Regions from separate parts of the Carnobacterium sp. ISL-102 genome, predicted to be linked through region 2. Evidence: predicted binding sites of a transcription regulator. Region 2 holds the regulator's gene; the other holds the start of a gene.
The links. Region 2 encodes HrcA, which represses chaperone genes, less so after heat shock. Its sites were predicted from a motif close to TTAGCACTCNNNNNNNNNGAGTGCTAA; they were not measured.
Positions count from the first base shown of each region.

Region 1: the regulator HrcA is predicted to act here: its motif matches at 2,880-2,906, upstream of groES (co-chaperone GroES).

Region 1 is NZ_JAGGRF010000006.1:25,709-37,151, reverse strand. Features, by position in the region: gene J7E16_RS05540 (hypothetical protein) at 17-337, shown strand; gene groL (chaperonin GroEL) at 885-2,510, opposite strand; gene groES (co-chaperone GroES) at 2,562-2,846, opposite strand; gene J7E16_RS05525 (CPBP family intramembrane glutamic endopeptidase) at 3,192-3,845, shown strand; gene J7E16_RS05515 (redox-sensing transcriptional repressor Rex) at 4,110-4,751, opposite strand; gene J7E16_RS05510 (ABC-F family ATP-binding cassette domain-containing protein) at 5,043-6,989, shown strand; gene tsaD (tRNA (adenosine(37)-N6)-threonylcarbamoyltransferase complex transferase subunit TsaD) at 7,314-8,333, opposite strand; gene rimI (ribosomal protein S18-alanine N-acetyltransferase) at 8,363-8,851, opposite strand; gene rimI (ribosomal protein S18-alanine N-acetyltransferase) at 8,848-9,423, opposite strand; gene tsaB (tRNA (adenosine(37)-N6)-threonylcarbamoyltransferase complex dimerization subunit type 1 TsaB) at 9,407-10,129, opposite strand; gene J7E16_RS05485 (CsbD family protein) at 10,383-10,580, shown strand; gene J7E16_RS05480 (NAD-dependent epimerase/dehydratase family protein) at 10,669-11,418, shown strand.
Region 2 is NZ_JAGGRF010000003.1:169,781-181,223, forward strand. Features, by position in the region: gene lepA (translation elongation factor 4) at 1-1,581, opposite strand, end outside; gene dnaJ (molecular chaperone DnaJ) at 2,025-3,185, opposite strand; gene dnaK (molecular chaperone DnaK) at 3,318-5,162, opposite strand; gene grpE (nucleotide exchange factor GrpE) at 5,215-5,778, opposite strand; gene hrcA (heat-inducible transcriptional repressor HrcA) at 5,797-6,834, opposite strand; gene argH (argininosuccinate lyase) at 7,122-8,501, opposite strand; gene J7E16_RS02470 (argininosuccinate synthase) at 8,527-9,741, opposite strand; gene ribF (riboflavin biosynthesis protein RibF) at 10,018-10,980, opposite strand; gene truB (tRNA pseudouridine(55) synthase TruB) at 10,996-11,443, opposite strand, start outside.

The DNA.
Region 1 (11,443 bases), on a different contig from region 2:
AACGAGTTATAGAAAGGTGATAAAATTGAATTTCAAAGAATTTGAAGAATTTTTAAACGCTAATTTGGGAAGTAAAAGTATCTTTTTTGAAAAAGCTATGGAAGACCAGATAAGAAGAAACGCCAGAAGAGCTCCCGCAAAAAGATGGAATGAAGCAAAATTAGAGCGAGCTGTTGACAAAATGTGGACGGACATGGCTACAAGTATTTACAATAAGTTTAAAATATCAATCAAAACTAATTCATCTGACCCTTATCAATCTTGGATCGACTTTATTGAAAAAAATGAAGCTTTAGAAAACTTAGATGAAATGATGACCGAGTTAGAATTTGGATAAACGCTCATACTGGAATAATTTATTCCATGAGGCTTGGACATACGTCCAAGCCTATTTGCCTATCTAGCTATTCATTCTAAAGATACTTCTAAAAGTAGCCTCGTCAGCATAAAAATGTAAAACTATACAACAAAAATAGACCCTAAATATTTTATGATTCAAATATTTAGGGTCTATAATTTTTGGTGTCAACAGTTCAGTTTGATCACTCACTTGAAATTTCTGTCGGAATAGGAGTTGCTTGTAGCCATGTAAAGAATCCAATGCGAATTACAAATCCTTAACGCTTTAGCGATTAAGCTTTGTTTGAGGCTTGGAAGCCTGGAAGACTTGCTTTTTAGGCTTCAGGCGTTTCCATGGCTCTCCACAAGCAAATCCGTTATTCCAGAAGAAATTTTCTTTTAAAACACCAACACCATGTATTGAATAATCGATATATAACAAAAAAAGTATCTGTTTATCAGTTTCCTGATAAACAGATACTTTTTCCTATTCTCGGCTGGTTATATCCCAACCTTATCATTTTATTCGTTTTAAGATAATAGGGTTACATCATGCCGCCCATGCCAGGATCCATTCCCATTCCGCCCATTGGAGCGTCAGGTTTTGGTTGGTTTGCAACAACTGCTTCAGTTGTTAACAATAGAGCTGCAACACTTGCTGCATTTTGTAAAGCAGAACGAGTTACTTTAGTTGGGTCAATAATACCAGCATCGATCATATTTACCCACTCATCAGTAGCCGCGTTATACCCTACGCCCAAATCAACGCCTTTTAATTTCTCAACAATTACTGAACCTTCAAGACCAGCATTTGTGACGATTTGACGAACAGGCTCTTCAAGAGCACGTAAAACAATTTTCACACCAGTCGCTTCATCGCCAGTTGCTTCAATTTCTGAAACTTTACGTTGAACATTGATTAAGGCAGTTCCACCACCTGAAACAATTCCTTCTTCAATAGCTGCGCGAGCTGCATTTAGAGCATCTTCAATACGTAATTTAAGTTCTTTCAGTTCTGTTTCAGTAGCAGCTCCAACTTTGATAACAGCTACTCCACCAGAAAGCTTAGCTAAACGTTCTTGTAATTTTTCTTTGTCAAATTCTGAAGTTGTTTCAGCTGCTTGAGCTTTAAGTAAAGCTACACGATGTGAAATGGTTTCAGTTGAGCCGGCACCTTCAACAATCGTAGTAGCATCTTTTGTCACAACTACTTTACTTGCATGTCCTAATTGTTCAATAGTTGTATCTTTTAATTCTAGACCTAGGTCTTCAGTGATAACTGTTCCGCCAGTTACAATAGCAATGTCTTCAAGCATCGCTTTACGACGATCGCCGAAACCTGGAGCTTTAACAGCTACAACATTAAATGTTCCACGCAATTTATTTAAGACTAATGTAGGAAGTGCTTCTCCATCAACATCATCAGCGATAACTAATAATGGACGTCCTTGTTGTAAGATTTGTTCTAATAATGGAAGAATTTCTTGAATATTAGAGATTTTTTTATCAGTGATCAAAATATATGGGTTTTCTAAGTTAGCTTCCATTTTGTCGTTATCTGTTACCATATATTGTGATAGGTAACCACGATCAAATTGCATTCCTTCAACTACGCTTAGTTCTGTTTCGATCCCTTTAGATTCTTCAATCGTAATAACACCGTCTGTTCCAACGCGTTCCATTGCTTCTGCGATCAATTCACCTGTTTCGGTATTTCCTGAAGAAATAGCAGCAATTTGAGCAATCGATTCTTTTGAATCTACTTGTTTAGAAATAGCAAACAATTCTTCTACCGCAACTTTTGTAGCCAATTCGATCCCACGACGAATCCCAACAGGGTTTGCTCCAGCCGTTACGTTTTTTAAGCCTTCACGAACGATTGCTTGAGTCAATACAGTCGCTGTTGTTGTTCCGTCTCCAGCAATATCATTTGTTTTAGAAGCCACTTCTGAAACAAGTTGTGCTCCCATATTTTCAAAATGATCTTCTAATTCAATTTCTTTTGCGATCGTAACGCCATCATTTGTGATCAATGGTGAGCCATAAGATTTTTCTAAAACAACGTTTCTTCCTTTAGGTCCTAATGTTACTTTAACAATATCAGCTAAAATGTCTACGCCACGTAACATTGATGCACGAGCGTCTTCAGAAAATTTAATATCTTTTGCCATTTTTTCCTTCACCTCATTAATTTAGTTTGTTCAAGTTTTTGCTTATTTTATTTAATCTATGACTGCTACGATATCGTGTTCTTTTACCACTAAATATTCTTTCCCGTCATATTTCACTTCTGTTCCAGCATATTTTTCAAATAGCACAGTATCTCCTACTTTTACTGACACTGCTACTGTTGAGCCGTTTTCTAAAATACGACCTTCCCCAACAGCTATGACTGATCCTGTTTGAGGTTTTTCTTGCGCTGAACCCGGTAAAACAATACCGCTGATTGTTTTTTCCTCTTCCTTAGCAACTTCAATAATGACACGATCTCCTAATGGTTTTAACACGTAAATCCCTCCGTCTAAATTATTTCTTCCATTTTAGCACTCAGACAATCCAAGTGCTAAACTACTTCTTTATAATAACAAATATAGAAAAGAATGCAAGAATTTTCATCTCACTTCTAATTCCTTTTTGATCACATCATTTTTATCGAAAAGGATTTTTTGTCTTCTATATGTTGTATTCCTTTTATGGTATACTATAAAGCGAAGTTATTTTCAGTTTAGTTAAATTTGAGTTGGTTCCTATTATTTTATTAGTGAGCTTTCTATCGTGTACTGATAAAATTATTTACTAAACTATGTAAAAATGAGAATCATTTATTTCGAAAAAAGAAGGTTTTGATCACAATGAAAAAAATAGTCAGTCACACATCGATTTCAATGCTATTGTTTTATCTGATAGCACAATTTCTACCAGTGCTCATCATTTCGGCAGCTCCAAAAAATCTTCAAACAGAAGCTTCGATTTATGGAACGATAATCAGTTTTTCTTTAGGAGCAGTTGCTATGCTTTTACTGAATCGGAAATCCAACATAAAAAATTCGTTGACCTCAAGTCCATCCTTACCCTTAAAAAGTGTTTTTTACTGGGGGATCGTTGTTGGGATACCTTTGGTACTTTTAACGCAATATTTTGCAAATATCATTGAGATTTTGGTATTGGGACTTCCAATCGATTCTACTAATACGCAAAATATTCTTTTGATTGTAGAAAGCTATCCTATCTATATGATCATTGTTTCTATTATGGGACCGATCATGGAAGAATTTGTTTTTAGAAAAGTGATTTTTGGTTTCCTATACGATATTACAGGTGGAATAGGTGCTGCGGTGATCAGTTCGCTTACCTTTGCTTTTATGCACTTTGATGGACATATTTTACTCTATTCTGCTATGTCTTTCGTTTTTTGTTTTCTATATAGTAAGACAAAAAATATTGCTACCCCAATTATTACCCATATTGCTATGAACACACTAGTTATGTTAGTGACCTTCTTTTGATGGATCACTAAATATTAGAAAGGAATTTTTAATTGATAAAAAATCGTAATTTTATAACACAAATCATCATTACCTACTTGATGTCGGGAGTTTTCATCTGGTTTGCTATTGATTCTGTAGGTAACTCTGGTTGGACATTTTTCTCTGTACTTTATGTCCTATTTTCTACAAGTTACTTTATTAGGGCTTCAAAAATACTTGAAGTTTACTATAAACTAAAAAAAGGAAACAAACCTTAAAAAGTTTGTTTCCTTTTTCATTCAACTATTCTTTTGTTGACTCGTAATGATCCAAGAAGTAAATCAACGTTTGAAGTTCATTTGTTAGATCAACATTTTGTACCCTTACAGTATCTGGTACAGAAATTCTAAATGGAGTAAAGTTTAAAATGCCTCTAACATTTGCTTCAACTAATCGGTCAGCTGTTGCTTGCGCTACAGTTGATGGAATAGTAATAATAACAACTTCAATTTGTTGAACTTTTAATTGTTCGATCATATCGTCCATGTGATAAATAGGTACACCACTTAAAATGGTTCCAACGATTTCTTCATTTATATCAAAAGCTGCACTGATACGCATGTTATTGCTTTGATGGAAGTTGTAGTTTAATAAAGCACGACCTAAGTTCCCTACTCCAATAAGAGCAACATTCGTTAACTGGTCTTGTTTAAGTGTTTTACTAAAAAAATTCATCAAATCTTCAACGTCATATCCGTATCCTCTTTTTCCTAAAGCCCCAAAATAAGAGAAATCTCTTCGAATCGTTGCACTATCAACTTTGATAGCTTCACTTAATTCAGTTGAAGAAACACGTACCTTTCCGGAATCGTATAAGAATCGCAAATAGCGATAATAAATAGGCAATCGTCTAGCTGTTGCATTGGGTATTTTCTTTTCTACCATTCTTTTTTTCCTCCATCGGTCACTTGTTTTTTCACAAACAATTCGTTATATTTTTTTCTTCACAATCTTTTTCTAACTGACTTTTTTATTATATCATTTTTTCGGTATAATACTAGCACTTTTTTTTAATTCTATGCATTTCAATATACTTACTAATAGTTATATTGTAAAAATTCACAAGAACCTTTGTGAATCAGCTTCTTAATAGTTAGCTTTTAATGGATTGTAATTTCCCTCGACCTAAATCTATGCTAAACTAATACTGAGAATGATGAAATGAGGACCAAGACTATGATTCTATTACAAGCACAACATGTTGCCCGCCATTTTGGAGCAGATGTGTTGTTCGAAAATATATATTTAGAAATCCAAGAAAGCTCTCGTATCGCTTTAGTTGGACGAAACGGCACAGGTAAATCAACTCTTTTAAAAATGATTGCGGATATAGAACAACCTGACGCAGGAAAAATCGTTAAAGGAAAACAAGTTAGTATTGGCTATTTAGCTCAAAATACTGGTTTGACTTCTGAAAGAACCATTTGGGATGAAATGTTAACCGTTTTTGAATCGGTCATTCAACTTGAAAGAGACTTGCATACTATTGAAAAACAGCTTGGAGACCCTGAGCTGCTTTCTAATGAAGAGTTATACCATGCAGCCTTAAACCGCTATGACCATATCCAAAATCGTTTTCGTGAGGAAAACGGCTTTGGGTATCAAGCTGAGATCCGTTCTGTTTTACATGGTTTTCGTTTTTATGAAGCCGATTATACTAAACATATCAGTCAACTTTCTGGTGGTCAAAAAACGCGATTAGCTTTAGCAAAATTACTATTAGAAAAAAAAGACTTATTGATTCTAGATGAGCCTACTAACCATTTGGATATCGAAACATTGAGTTGGCTCGAGATCTATCTACAATCTTATGATGGCGCATTACTGATTGTTTCCCATGACCGTTATTTTCTAGACAAGGTCGTAAATGAAGTTTATGAGATCAGCCGTAAAAAAATCTCCCATTATAAAGGAAACTATTCAAAATATTTGGATTTAAAGGCTGCACAACTGGAACAAGAATGGAAAGAATTCGAAAAGCAACAAGGCGAAATAGCCAAGTTAGAAGATTTCGTCAGCCGTAATTTAGTGCGTGCTTCAACAACTAAACGTGCCCAAAGCAGACGTAAACAATTAGAAAAAATAGACCGTATCGGGAAACCTCAAGGAGACGAAAAATCAGCCCATTTTTCTTTTAAAGCAGAAAAAGAGAGCGGTAATGCTGTTTTGACCTTATCTAACGGTGCAATCGGTTATGACGATACTATTTTATCTAGCCCTGTTAATTTAGATGTTCGAAAATATGACTCTATTGCATTAGTCGGACCAAACGGGATTGGAAAATCTACATTATTGAAGTCACTTATTGGACAACTTCCATTGATCCAAGGTGAGAAGCACATTGGTACAAACGTATTACTGGGTTATTATGATCAAGAACAATCTGATTTAAATTCAACAAAATCAGTTTTAGCAGAACTTTGGGACGATCATTCAACTACTCCTGAAAAAGATATTCGTTCTATTTTAGGCAGTTTCTTATTTTCAGGCGAAGACGTAGAAAAAGCTGTTTCTTCATTGAGTGGTGGAGAAAAAGCGCGCCTAGCTTTAGCTAAACTAGCAATGAATAAGGATAATTTCCTCGTTTTAGATGAGCCTACGAATCATTTGGATATTGATAGTAAAGAAGTTTTAGAAAATGCCTTGATCGATTTTGATGGGACGCTGTTATTTGTTTCTCATGACCGTTACTTCATTAATCGAATCGCGACAACTGTCGTTGAGCTCTCTGAAAATGGCAGTACTCTTTATTTAGGTGATTATGACTATTATCTTGAAAAGAAAGCTGAACAAGAAGAACTTCGTTTATTGGCTGAAGCTGAGACCTCTAAAAAGTCTAAAGTTGAATTGCCTCCAACGATTAAAGCAAATCGAGAAACCAACAAAGCTGAACAAAAAATGCTTCGTCAGTTAACACGTCGTATTGAATCGATCGAATCGGAAATGGAGGTTCTTGAGACTGCCATTACGAACTACGAAACCCAATTAATCGATCCAGAGGTATTTGGAGACCATCTGCGTGTGCAAGAACTGAACGAAGAGATGACGGTTGCTCAAGAAAAATTCGATAATTTAGTGAATGAATGGGAAGAAAAAAGCTTGAAATTAGAAGAATTACAATAATTTAAAAAAGCAAAAAGGAAATTGGATCATTATCCCAATTTCCTTTTTTTTAATGGCTGTATAATTTTTAGTGTTGATAGACTTAATCTAATGGCATTACTTACCCCGAAATTCATGGAGGAATAGGATTGCTTGTAGCCATGTAGAGGATTCAATGAGAATTACACACCGTTGCCGCTTCAGCGATTACGGTGTGTTTGAAGCTTGAGAGCCTGAAGAATTTCTCTTTAGACTTCAGGCGTTCCCATGGCTCTCCACAAGCAAATCCGTCCATTCCAGAAGAATTTTTTTTGAAGCATCCATACCATTTGTTGTAGCACCTTTTTAATTAAATGTTAGACCAGGCTTAGCATTCAATGCATAATCTGTGAATTGATTTTTTTGATATTGGATGGATGCAGCTGCTCCAATCATAGCTGCATTATCCCCGCAAAACGCTAAAGGCGGAATAACTAATTCCACATCTGGCAATTCTTCAGCCATTACTTTCGTTAGAGTATCACGCAAACCTTTATTTGCAGCTACTCCCCCAGCTAAAAGCAACTGCTTCACTTTGAATTCTTTAGCCGCTCTAAGCGTTTTTGAAACTAAAACTTCAATGACACTTGCTTGAAAACTAGTTGCTAAGTTGATGTCATTTAGCGGTTCTCCCTTTTGGTTTGCGTTATGAACCGTATTGATAAAAGAACTTTTTAGTCCGCTAAAACTAAAATCATAATTATCTTCTTTCATCATAGCTCTTGGAAAATGATATGTATCTTCTCCAAGTTGAGCCATCTCATCAATTTTCTTCCCGCCAGGATAAGCTAAACCTAATACTCGTCCGATTTTATCGTAGGCTTCTCCTGCTGCATCATCTCTGGTTTCTCCAATGATCGTGTAATCTCCATCTTCTTTCATATAAACTAATTCAGTGTGTCCTCCACTAACAACAAGTGCTATCAGTGGGAAAACAAGCGGTTTGATCAAACGATTAGCATAAATGTGTCCTGCCATGTGATCAACAGCGATCAATGGCAATTGGTGTGCATAAGCAACAGCTTTAGCTGCATTAACGCCTATTAAGAGAGCTCCCACTAGGCCAGGTCCTTGTGTAACGGCTACTGCTGAAAGTTCTTTATAACTAACGCTCGCTTCAGTCATAGCTTCCTCAATGCATTGGGTGATTTGTTCTACGTGATGGCGACTGGCAATCTCAGGTACTACACCGCCAAAACGCATATGGCTCTTTATTTGTGATGCAACAATATTTGAATGAACGGTCGTCCCATCTTCAACCACGGCAACGCTGGTTTCATCACAACTAGATTCAACAGCTAAAATTAAATTTCTTTTTATAGACATACTTTCACTCTTTCTTTAATAGACTCTTTTTACATACTTAATTGCATGATCAAGGCATTTTCTATTGGATCATGGTAATAATTTTTACGAACAGCAATCGTTTTAAAACCTGCTTTTTCATAAACGGTAACTGCAGCCTTATTCTGCTCTCGCACTTCTAAAAAAATCATTTTAACTTCTTTGTCTTTTAAAAACGCTATAAATGACTGTAAAAACAATTGACCGATCCCTTGGTTATTAAATGCCTTCAGAATGCCAAATGTTGTTATTTCTACTTCATCAAAAAGCTGTGTATATCCTATAAAACCAACTTTTTTTCCTTGTTGTAGAACGATCCCGTATTCACTGTAGGTTTCTGTTAATTCACTCTTATACGTTTCAACAGGCCAAGGACTTCCGTTTGGATAACTATTCTCAGCTAATTGAAACAATTCATGTTCGGTTAATCGTGTACTTTGATTGAACAAAAAAACAGCTTTTTCATTTTTATACTGCTCGTTCATTAGTTGATCTGTCATAAAATTTTACTCATTTCCAGTGCATCTTCTAAATCACCAGTATAGTAGTCTTTTTTTATCTTTTCTTTTTGAAACCCTAACCTGTCATAGAGGCGTTGGGCCTTCTCATTTGAGATACGAACCTCTAAATTAATTTTTTGCATGCCTTCATGTTGAGAAATTTTTTGCAATTCTGTGATCAAGAAAGTAGCGACACCTCGCTCTTGGCAGCTCGGAATGACAGCTACATTTGTGATATGTGCTTCTTCTTCGACTAACCAGGCACCAATAAACCCGATAGCCTTATCAGACTCTCGAACGATCAAATAAATAGCTCGGGTGTTGTTTTTTATTTCATCTTCTAATGCTTTTTTATTCCAAGGCGTTTTACCATTATAGCAAAGTGATTCGATCTTTAGAATATCTGCAATATCGGATACTGTGCCGATCGATGCCTTCAAAAAAGAACCATCACTTAATTGAATAGTTTCTCTTTCTAATCTTGATCGTTCAGCTAAATTTTTGCTAAACTCAGGTTGACTAAGTAAATCAATTTCTTCATTTCTAAACCACTGCTTAAATTTTTTCAACATAAGCTTCCTCCAGTTGATCTGGGTGTTCTTTACGCCAATTTTCCTCCGCTTCTGCTAATTTCAAATAATCAGGAGTAAACGTGTGAGCATCGACAGGCTCTTCCTTTAGGCCTAACAAACCTAATACACTAGCTTTTGGAAGGTGATCCTTTAATGGAGCTTCATACACCCGGTTCATTAGATAACGTTCAAATGTATCTTTATATAAGAAACGATCTTCTCCAATCAATTCGAATGTTCCTTCTTTATTGCTTAAATATTCAGCCCATTGTTCTGCAGAAATATGTTTGTCTGCTTCTATTTGAATCAATTCTCCATTTTGCCATTGATACAAACCAGTATAAATATTTTTACGGCGGGCATCAAATAAAGGCACCAAATAATGTGGTAAAGCTTCGCAATTCCCAGCTAACATTTTCAAACTAGAGATTCCTACTAGTTCGATCCCAAGCGTCCAAGCTAACGTTTTGGCGATCGTTACTCCAATTCGTAACCCTGTATATGATCCAGGTCCTTTAGCTACTACTATCCGATCTAGCTCACTGGGTTGCCATTGAACATCTTTCATTAATTCGTCAATCGCAGGCATTAAGCGTTCGCTGTGATTGCGTTTGATATTTGTTGTGATTTCCCCTATAACTTTTTCTTGATCTAATACTGCAATACTCATTGCTTGATTAGATGTATCTATTGCCAATACCTTCATGAAACGGCTCCTTTTTTATACGACTAGTCCATTATAATAATTTTATTTTAGCACATATTTCGTAAAAACTTAAATCTCTAATTTTTGGCTAGTATTTTGAAAGCGTATTAGTTGATTTTCCGTTTTCAAAAAGTTATGCTTCACTTGTAATATAATTTCTATTTAATTTCCAAATACTAAATCGTTCTGATGAACTATTTAGAAAAACACTATTGCTACCGCAAAAAAATTATTCTTATAGGAGGAATTGAACATGGAAAAAAATGATGGAATAAAAGATAAAGCTAAAGGCATGAAAGATAAGGTCGTTGGTGAAGCTAAAGATTCTTATGGTGACGTTACAAACGATCGCAGCAAACAAGCTGAAGGTAAAGCTCAAAAAGCTAAAGGCGAAGTTGAAAAAAAGGTCGGCGAAGCAAAACACGACTTTAATGACAAGAACGACAAATAATTATTAATTCTGTTTCCCCCAAAGGGTACTGCTAACGTGGTATCCTTTTTTAACTTAGCTACTTTAATTTCATTAAGGAGGTTCTAGCATGGCTAAAATTTTGATTACTGGAGCTGCAGGAAGGATCGGCAGAGTATTAACGACTCATTTAAAAAAAGAACATCAACTAACCTTAGTCGATATTGCTTTTTCTGATTCTGATAAAGAACTTGTAAAAGGTACCGTAACAAAAAAATTGGATTTATCTGTTTTAGAAAATTGGAAAGATCTATTGAATGAGATTGAATACGTCATCCATTTAGCTGGCGATCCTAGTCCCGAAGCAAAATTTTATGACAGTCTTTTAGATTTGAATTATAAAATTCCGCATAACCTTTATCTGGAAGCTTCAAAAAATAATTTCATCAAACGCATTATTTTTGCCAGTTCGATCCACGCTGTCGATGCTTATCCACAAAATGTGCAAGTTGCTACAACTGATCCGGTCCGGCCCGCAGATCTCTACGGTGTATCTAAAGTTTACTTAGAAGGGTTAGCCAGTCATTACGCTTTTACAACTGGATTAGAATCGATTGGTATTCGAATTGGTGCCTTTAGAGATGATGATATTCCTGCAAAAGATGACCCTGGAGCAATGTCAGATTACTTATCGAGCAGAGATATGTGCCATCTCGTTGACTGCTGTTTAAGAGCAACCTTGAAACAACCTTTCTTACTAGTCAATGGTGTTTCAAATAACACTTTCCCGCGTTTAGATATCGATCAAGCTAGAGTAGATATTGGCTATCAACCTAAAGATGACGGCTTTAAAATGTACGGATATTTTAAGCAAGATTAATATCTCTCGGTAAAGGAAAAGTCTT
Region 2 (11,443 bases):
AGTTTTCAATTGATCAACAATTGCTTTTCCACGATGGAAAGCAAAGTCTTTATGCACGATAAAGCCTAGTGCATCTACTTTTTCGCCGTTCAATAAAATATCCATCTTAGATAAATTGCTTTGTTTGTAGCCAATCAATTCATAATCTAAAGAAGCATATCCCTTAGTACTTGATTTTAATTTATCAAAGAAATCATATACGATTTCTGATAGTGGAATTTCATAAACCACGTTTACTCGGTTATCATCAAGGTACGCCATCGTTAAGAAGTCGCCACGTTTGCGTTGTGAAATCTCCATTACAGCTCCGACATAGTCGTTTGGAACCATAATTGTTGCTTTTACATAAGGTTCTTCAATCGATTCGATCACACCTGGTTCAGGCATTTCAGCTGGGTTAGCTACGATTTTTTGAGTGCCATCCGTTAAGTTTGCGTGGTAGATAACTGATGGAGCCGTTGTGATCAATTCTAAGTTAAATTCACGTTCAAGGCGCTCTTGAATCACATCCATGTGTAACAAGCCTAAGAATCCACAACGATACCCAAATCCAAGCGCTTGAGAGGTTTCAGCTTCAAATTGCAGTGCTGCATCGTTTAATTGTAATTTATCTAACGCGTCTCTTAAATCGCCATAACGAGAAGAATCAATTGGGTACATCCCACAATAGACCATTGGCGTCATTTTACGGTATCCTTTTAATATTTCTGTAGCAGGATTATTCGCTAGAGTAATGGTATCTCCAACTCGAGTATCTTGGACAGTTTTGATATTTGCAGTAACGTATCCAACATCCCCAACCATTAGAAATTCGCGTTTGATCGCTTTAGGTGAAAAGACTCCTACTTCAGCTACTTCAAACGTTTTTCCGTTACTCATCAACTTCATGGTATCTCCAGGTTTGATCATCCCTTCCATCACACGAATATTCAAGACCACTCCACGATAAGCATCGTAAACTGAATCAAATATTAACGCTTTTAAAGGATTATCTGTATCGCCTATTGGAGCTGGAATTTTTTCAACGATTTGCTCTAAGATTTCCTCGATGCCGATACCAGCTTTAGCACTTGCAAAAACGGCTTCACTAGCATCTATCCCAATAACATCTTCTATCTCCGTGCGGACACGTTCTGGATCTGCCGCTGGTAAATCGATTTTATTAATAACGGGTATGATTTCAAGATCATTATCTAGAGCTAGGTAAACGTTTGCCAGTGTTTGGGCTTCAATGCCTTGTGCTGCATCAACAACCAAAATCGCTCCTTCACAGGCTGCTAAACTTCTTGAAACTTCATACGTAAAATCGACGTGTCCCGGTGTGTCGATTAAATGTAGTGTATACGTTTCGCCATCTTTTGCTGTATAGTTCAATTCAATTGCATTTAATTTGATCGTAATGCCTCGTTCACGTTCAAGATCCATCGAATCTAATAATTGTGCTTGCATATCGCGATCAGCAACGGTATTCGTCATTTGTAGGATACGATCGGCTAAGGTTGATTTCCCATGGTCAATATGGGCAATGATGGAGAAGTTTCGAATACGTTTTTGTCTTTCAATTAATTCCTGTTTATTCATCTAGTCGTGCCTACCTTCTTTATTTATTCCGAAAAGTGTCATTGTAAATTATACCAGTGAAACCCCTGAATTACAATAAACTTAGAGGGAACCAGCTCTTAAGACAAAAGAAAGCCTAAGCTAGTGCTCAGGCTTTCTTTTGGGTCTATAATTTTAGTGTTGATAAATTAATTAAATTACTAATCCAAAATTTCTGAAGGAATAGGGTTGCTTGTAGCCATGTATAAGATTCAATGAGAATTACAAAACGTTGGCGCTTCAGCGATTAGGTTTTGTTTGAAGCTTGAAAGTCTGTAAGACTACAGGCTTACAGGCGGTCCAATGGCTCCACAAGCAAACCCGTCCATTCCAGAAGAAATTTTATTTTGAAGCATCAACACTATTTGTCATATAACATTTCTGTGTACTTTAAATAAAGTACCCGCTTATTTAAAGAAATCAGTTCATTTCCTTTTCTTATCTGCTTTAAAAGCATCTTTTACTTTATCAAAAATAGAACCATCTTGTTCTTCAACTTCCATGCCGCTAGCTTTAGCAAATTGTCTCAACAAGTCCATTTGTTCTTTAGATAAATTCTTCGGAGTGATCAATTTAATCTTCACATGTTGGTCTCCAGTACCTGTGCCACGTAATTTTGGTGCTCCTTTGCCTCTCAGACGGAAATTCGTTCCTGTTTGTGTTCCAGCAGGTATTTTTAGTTTCACTTTACCATGAACAGTCGGAACTTCAACTTCATCCCCTAAAGAAGCTTGGACAAAATTAATTGGCAATTCATAATAAATCTCTGATCCATTTCGTTCAAATTGATTGCTGGCTTTGACACGGAAAACAACGTATAAATCTCCGTAAGGTCCACCATTTTTACCAGCTTCCCCTTGTCCGTTTAAGCGCATTTGATTGCCATCTTCAACACCTGCGGGAACCGTTACTTTAACCGTATGTTTGTCTTTAGTATGGCCTGAACCATAACAAGTTGGACAAGGTTCTTTAATTTCTTTACCCGTACCATGACAAACATCACAGGTTTGTCGTGTCATTACTCGTCCAAGTGGTGTGTTTCTCTCAACGTTCAATGAACCTGTACCATGACATTTAGAACAGGTCACAGGGTGAGTACCTGGTTTAGCTCCATCACCGTGACATGTCTTACATTCTTCTTCACGATTGTAGCTGATTGTGGTTTCTTTTCCAAAAATAGCTTCTTCGAATTCAAGATTGACCGTGTATTGTAAATCATCTCCTTGACGAGGAGCATTTGGATTTTGTGAACGACCGCCGCCACCAAAGAATGATTCAAAAATATCTTCAAAGCCGCCGCCACCAAAGCCGCCGCCGAAGCCACCACCGCCGTAACCGCCACCACCTGCTCCAAAGTTGGGATCCGTACTTGCATGACCATATTGATCATAAGCTGCACGTTTATCAGCACTACTTAATACCTCATACGCTTCTGCAACTTCTTTAAACTTGTCTTCAGCACCAGCTTCTTTATTGATATCCGGATGGAACTTTTTTGATAGTTTTCTGTATGCTTTTTTTATTTCTTCATCAGAAGCACCTTTTGATACTCCTAATACTTCGTATAAATCTCTTTTAGCCATGATTTCCCTCCATCGTTACGAATAAAAATTTTTTAATGTATCCTCAAATTCGCCTTAATGAGCATAGCATATCTAGAAGAAAAAGCCAAAAGCAATTTGCCTTGGCTTTTCCCTTTCATCCTCTAATGTTAAAGATTATTTATTTTCGTCATCTACCTCTTCAAAATCAGCATCAACAACATCCTCAGATCCACCTTGTGCTCCTTGTTCTTGTGCATCTTCTGGGTTTGCCTCTGCTTGAGCTTGAGCAGCTTGTTCATATAATTTAACTGTTAGAGCTTGCACGATTTCATTTAAAGCATCGCGTTTAGTTTTCATTTCTTCGATATCATTTGCTTCAACAGCTGCTTTTAATTCATCACGAGCTTCTTCAGCTTTTTTAACTTCAGCTTCATCAACTTTACCCTCAAGTTCAGTGATTGTTTTATCAACTTGGAATAATAATTGATCCACTTCATTACGTAATTCTACTTCTTCTTTACGAACTTTATCTGCTTCAGCATTTGATTCTGCATCTTTAACCATACGTTCGATTTCTTCATCAGTCAAACCTGAAGATGATTTGATCGTGATTGTTTGTTCTTTTTGCGTTCCTAAGTCTTTAGCACTAACGTTAACAATTCCGTTTTTATCAATATCAAATGTTACTTCGATTTGTGGGATTCCACGAGGTGCAGCAGGAAGGTCAGTCAATTGGAAGCGTCCTAATGTTTTGTTGTCGGCTGCCATTGGACGTTCACCTTGCATTACGTGTACATCAACAGCCGGTTGGTTATCAGCAGCAGTTGAGAATACTTGTGATTTGCTTGTTGGGATCGTTGTGTTACGTTCGATCAGTTTTGTAAACACCCCACCCATTGTTTCGATACCTAATGATAATGGAGTAACATCTAACAAGACGATATCTTTAACATCACCAGTAATAACTCCACCTTGGATCGCAGCACCCATAGCTACTACTTCATCAGGATTAACTGATTTGTTTGGTTCTTTTCCTGCTTCTTTACGTACAGCATCTACAACAGATGGAATACGTGTTGATCCACCTACTAAGATAACTTCATCAATTTCAGATGTAGCTAAACCAGCATCTTTAAGAGCTTGACGAACAGGTCCTTTAGTACGTTCTACTAAATCATAAGTTAATTCATCAAATTTAGCACGAGTTAAGTTGATTTCCAAGTGTAACGGTCCAGCTTCACCAGCAGTGATAAATGGTAGGCTGATTTGTGTTGAAGTTACGCCTGACAAATCTTTTTTAGCTTTTTCAGAAGCATCTTTCAAACGTTGAACGGCCATTTTATCTTTAGATAAGTCGACACCATTTTCTTTTTTGAATTCAGCTACTAAATAGTTCATGATTTTGTTATCAAAATCATCTCCACCTAATTTGTTATCACCAGCAGTAGACAATACATCAAAAACGCCATCTCCTAATTCAAGAACAGAAACGTCAAAAGTACCTCCACCCAAGTCAAATACTAGAATTTTTTCTTCTTTATGTGTTTGATCTAAACCATATGCTAACGCTGCAGCAGTTGGTTCATTTACGATACGTTCAACTTCAAGGCCTGCAATTTTACCAGCATCTTTAGTAGCTTGACGTTGTGCATCATTAAAGTAAGCAGGAACCGTAATAACAGCTTTATCAACTGTTTCTCCTAAATAGCTTTCAGCATAACCTTTCAAGTATTGCAAAATCGTTGCAGAAATTTCTTGTGGAGTATATTTTTTGCCGTCAACTTCAACTGAGAAACCAGCTTCGCCAATATGACGTTTGATTGAACTAATTGTATTTGGGTTTGTTACAGCTTGACGTTTTGCAACTTCTCCAACTTGCATTTCTCCATTTTTAAAAGCTACTACTGATGGAGTCGTACGGTTACCTTCTGGATTCGGAATAATTTTTGCTTTTCCGCCTTCTAATACTGCAACTGCTGAATTTGTTGTTCCTAAGTCAATACCTATCATTTTTCCCATTATAAAATCCCTCATTTATTTATTATTTTTTTATTATTTATTTATTTAAGCTTTATTGAGCAACGATGACCATTGCTGGACGTAAGACTCGTCCTTTTAAATCATACCCTTTTTGTAAAACTTGTACAACTATTTCACTTTTTTGACCTTCTTCAACAGGAACCGTTTGAACAGCCTGATGGAAGTTTGGATCAAATGGTTCATTTAAAGGATCGATAACTTCGATTCCTTCGTTTTTTAATGCTGCAGCGAACGTTTCCTTCACCATCTCGATTCCTTTTTTCAAACTTTTGCCTTGCTCATCTGTTACTTCAATAGCTAGAGCTCGTTCTAAGTTATCACCGACTGGAAGCAATTCGAGTGCTAAAGATTGAGCACGGAATTTAGCAGCATCTTCACGTTCTTTTGCATTGCGTTTTTGGATATTTGCCATTTCAGCTTGGACACGCAAATATTTATTTTCCATTTCTTCTAAAGCAGCTTTTGCTTCAGCAAGTTCATCAACTTCTACAGACTCAGTTGTTTCTTCTGGTTTGATTACCGTTTCTTCTACTGATTCTGTTGTTGTTTCTTCTACTACTTCTTGTTCTTGCTTCTTGTCTTTATTTCTAGACACATCAACAGCTCCTTTTGCTTAATCTTCTACAGAATGGTAGTAGTCGATTATTTTTTTTGAAAGCTCATTTCGAAATACATCCACCAAGCCAATCATTTTAGAATACGGCATATTCGTTGGACCTAACAATGCAATAACACCTGAACTGTATCCTTCAATGTCATAGCTTGCCGTAATTAAACTGAACTCATTGAAAAGCTCATTGTTTAACTCCGTACCAATTTTCACGGTGATTCCAGTAGTACTTGGGATCACTAGAGAAGATAAGTCATGAGTACCATCCATTAACGAATAAATAGACTTAAATTTTTCGACATTTAATTCATTCGAAAAATCTAATATATTCATTCTTCCACCTACGTGCATCCTATCTTGTCCAGCCTTCAAAAAGACATTTTCAAAGATATCTAAAATTCCTTCATTTGTCTTGACGTACTTATTTAGCAATAAAGGAATTTCAGTCTTGAGTCTTTTAAATACTTCCATTAACGTAAGACCAACTAATTGTTCATTAAAAATACGAACAATTTTTTCCAGCTCATTAACGTCCATCGATCTCGGGATAGTAACAACTTGGTTTTCTACATGGCCTTTATCTGTAACCAGAATAGCCATGACTTGATAATCATTCAATGGTACTAAACGAAAACCGGTTAAAATACTCTCTTTGATTTCAGGACCTAATGTTATTGCCGTATAACTGGTCAATTGAGAAAGCAATTCAGCAGATTGGAAAACAATTTCATCCAACTGTCTAAATTGATTTCCTAAAGCATTCTTTATGACTGCAAGATCTTTTTTCTGAATTTTCACTGGATGTACCAGATAGTCCACATAAAAACGATAGCCTTTTAATGACGGAACACGACCTGATGAGGAATGTGTTTTTTCAATGAAGCCTAATTCTTCAAGACGTCCCATTTCATTACGAATAGTCGCTGAACTAAAATTGATCTCAGCTTCATTCATCAAGGTTTTAGATCCTATGGGTGTCTCGTGTGAAGTGTATAAGCGAATGATAGATTTTAAGATTAAAATCTGTCTTTCAGTTAACATGTTGCATCACCTCTTTTTTAGCACTTGAAACTATTGAGTGCTAATACATTTATTAATTTACCAAATATAATTGTTCCTGTCAATAATTTTTGCTTATTTTTTGACTAATTTTGACGTTTATTAAAAACATTGATTTCCCGCTTGATTTATCCATTTTCAGCCTAGAAAAAAAGTATTAAAAATGAAATAATTCATTTTTAATACTTTTTCTTCTCATTGATTTTAGGTCTGAATTTTTTAATATTCGTAGCTTTGTTGTTCATATCAACACCATTTGTTAACCAAACCTAATTTAACTGGCATTCTTTTTTTGCTTTTTCTAGTTCAGTTCTTATTTGGACAAAACCAGTACCGCCTAAAGAATTTCTGCGTTCAACAGCCACACGAGATTCTAACAAAGAATACACATCTTCTTGAATAATAGGAGCTGCTGCTTGAAAATCTGCTAATGAAATATCTTGTAAATAATTGCCGTTTTTCAAGCACTTTAAAACAAGTTTTCCAACTATTTCATGTGCTTCTCTAAACGGAGTACCTTTAGAGGCAAGATAATCAGCTAACTCTGTCGCATTGGAAAAATCTTTAGTTGTTGCTTCACTCATTTTTTCTTCGTGCACGATCATATCATCCAACATACCAGCAAATACGTTCAAACAATCTTTGACGGTTTTTACTGTGTCGAACATACCTTCTTTATCTTCTTGCAGATCCTTATTATAAGCTAAAGGCAAACTTTTCATTACCGTCAACAGTGAAAATAAATTGCCGTACACTCTGCCTGTTTTCCCACGAATCAATTCTGCCATATCTGGATTTTTCTTTTGCGGCATGATTGAACTACCTGTTGAAAAGGCGTCCGTTAAACTAACAAACTGATACTCATGACTTGTCCAAAGAATTATTTCTTCGCAAAAACGTGAAAGATGCATCATCAGTATGCTGCTATTCGACAAAAATTCTAAGATGAAATCACGGTCACTAACGGCATCCATACTATTTGAATAAACGGAACTAAAGCCTAATTGTTCTGCGGTATCCAAACGATCGATTGGAAATGTCGTTCCTGCCAAAGCTGCTGCTCCTAAAGGGGAACAATCGATGCGTTTCAAACTATCTTGGTATCTTTCTAAATCACGTTTAAACATGTTGTAATACGCTAGCAAATGGTGAGCAAAAGAGATAGGCTGCGCATGTTGTAAATGCGTATATCCAGGAATAATGGTTTCAACATGTTTTTCCGCTTTTAGCAGAATAACTTTTTCTAGATCCATAAGTGATTCAGAAATTTCACCGACTTGACGTTTTAAATAAAGATGCATATCGGTGGCTACTTGATCATTTCGACTTCTTGCAGTGTGTAGTTTCCCTGCGACCAGTCCAATCTCTTTATGAAGAAGCGTTTCGATATTTAAATGAATGTCTTCATTCGCAATAGAGAATACCAACTCTTTCTTTTGGACTTTTACTAAAAGAATTTCTAATCCTCTAATGATCTCATCTGCTTCTTCTTGAAGAATAATGGACGTCTTAGCTAACATTTTAACATGTGCCAAACTTCCTATAATATCTTCTTCCGCTAAAACTTGGTCTACTTCAATCGAAGCACCAAATTCATCGATCCATTTTTGACTTTCTCCTTCAAAACGACCGCCCCATAATTTTTTCATGTTGTCATCCTATCCTTATTTAAGATTACTTATTCTTGATAGTAACTTTTGGTTTATTAACTTCTGCATGAACTTTTGTAGGCAGACCCCATAACTTAATAAATCCAACAGAGGCTTCTTGATTAAATGTATCTGCAGAAGTATAAGTTGCTAAATCTTCATCATAAAGTGAATTTGGAGACTTTCTGCCTTCCACGATTGCATGGCCTTTAAATAATTTCACTCTTACCGTTCCATTTACATACTTTTGAGTTGATTTCAAAAAAGCAATCAAGCTTTCGGTTAATGGATTGTACCATAATCCGTTATAGATCATTTCTGTTATTTTCTGTTCAATTATTGGTTTAAAGTGTGCAGTATCTTTAACAAATGTAAGATCTTCCAATTCTTTATGAGCGGTCATAAGTGTTACTGCCCCAGGAGCTTCATAGATTTCACGAGATTTGATACCGATCAATCTATTTTCAATATGATCGATCCGTCCAATCCCATGTTTTCCAGCAATGCTGTTCAACTGTTGGATCAAATCAGACAACTCGTATTTTGAACCATCAAGAGCTACTGGAACTCCCGCTAAGAATTCAATTTCAATCATTTCTGGGCTATCAGGAGTATTTTCTAAACTCGCTGTTAACTCATAGGCTACTTCTGGTGGTGCGATCCAAGGATTTTCTAAGACGCCACATTCATTGCTTCTTCCCCAAAGATTTTGATCAATAGAGAAAGGATTGTCTAAATCAATTGGAACCGGAATAGAGTGTTCAATAGCATAGTTGATCTCTTCTTCCCTTGACCATGTCCAATCACGAACCGGTGCGATTACTTTTAAATCTGGAGCTAAAGAATGAATGGCAACTTCAAAACGAACTTGATCATTTCCTTTTCCGGTACAACCATGTGCTACTGCTACCGCTTTTTCTTTTATAGCTACTTCAACCAATTTTTTAGCAATTAAAGGACGAGATAACGCTGATATTAGCGGATACTTACCTTCATAATATGTGTGCGCTTGTAACGCGATCAATGCAAAGTCATTAGCAAATTCTACTTTAGCGTCAATCGTATATGAAGCAGAAGCACCAATTTGTATCGCCTTTTCTTTAATAAAATCCAGGTTTTTTCCTTCTCCTACATCCAAACAACAAGCGATGACCTCATACCCTTCATCTATTAACCATTTAATGGATACCGAAGTATCCAATCCTCCTGAGTAAGCTAAAACAACTTTTCCTTTATTCATAAAAACACCTCATCCAATTAATTTTATTGCATGAACGTATCCTAACATGGCAAAAAGATTAAAACAAGCTTATATTGTTTTTTTATGCTTTATTATGTATTTTATAGCTTTTTTTTGAAATTTTATTGTATATTAAGCCACTTTATTCATAAATGTTGTATAAATCAGAAGAACGCTTTTAGCAAGAGCCCTTATTGTTTTATCATTTTATGCAAAAAAAAACAAGAAACAATTGTCTCTTGTTTACTCTGTTCAATTACTTTCGGATAAGGTCCATTACTTATTCTGGTTTGATTTATTAGTCTGTTCAAAAAATTGTGCCGTATCCAATTCGTCTTGTTTAAGTTGCGCAATTAAAGCGTCAATCGAATCAAACTTTTTTTCATCTCGTAAATAATCATGCCATAATACCTTTACTTCTTCACCATAGATGTCAGCACTAAAATCAAGAATGTAAACTTCGACCGTTAATGGACGATTTGGTTCAAACGTTACATTGTGTCCAATTGAAGCCATTCCTTTATACGTTCTTCCACCCACTACTATTTCAACAACATATACACCCTTACGAGGCAGCTTAACAAGATTCTCAACTTCGATGTTCGCTGTTGGGAATCCTAACAGCCTTCCCCTGGCGTCTCCATGTATGACTCTTCCAGGAGTAGCGTAGATATAACCTAAGAGATTATTAGCAACAGGCATATCTCCAACTTCTAAAGCTGAACGAATCCGTGTAGAACTAATTTTTTCTTCTCTTAATGTTTGTTTTTCCACTACAACTATCTCAAAACGATTATTAGCGTACTTTGGCAAATGTACCATTGAAGCAACTTCCTTTTTACCAAATGAATAGTCAAAACCTGCTACGACTGTTTGTGCATGTAATCCAACAATGTATTGATCCACAAAATCTTGTGGTGCTAAACTAGCAAACGCAGATGTAAAGTCGACTTCATAAAGATAATCGACACCAATTTTCTCCATCAATTCCTCTTTGCGAGATACAGTTGAAAGATATTTATGCTGATCCGAATTTAATTTTTTAAAAACAATTGAGGGATGTTGATTGAATGTCATGACTGCTAATTTTAAATTGTTTTTATCAGCAAGACTTTTTGCCCTAAAAATCACTTCTTGATGGCCTCTATGTACGCCATCAAAAAAACCTAAAGCTAACACTACTTTGTCTTCAGGGATTTCATCTGCTAGATACGGATGATGCAGTTTAATGATTTCCACAGTGTAAAAACTCCTCTACAAATTATTCCTTAATACTTTGATTGGTTTCAAATAATCTTTTTTTTGTGGATGGACAGCATAAATACTAACCGCTTTTTGCAAATAAATGAAAACAACTGGCATCGACAAATCAGCTGGAATAGTATCGATTGGCAACACAGCTCCATTTTTCACTTTATCCCATAAGGTTTCATCAATATCGAATGAAGCTAAGTCTTTTAGACCAAATTCTAGAGGAAATAAAACTTCGTCAATTTCTTCTTGTTCCATTTTTTCAGCAACTTGGGCTAACGTTAAACAATCACTAGCTTTAAACGTACCACTAAGCACACGCGTTAAATCAGACATGTGCGCTGGGTATCCAAGTTGTCTACCTAAGTCTACAGCCAACGTACGAACGTAAGTCCCTTTTCCACACGCCACCTCAAACTTCCAAGAGACCGTCCCTCTTTCTTTATCTACG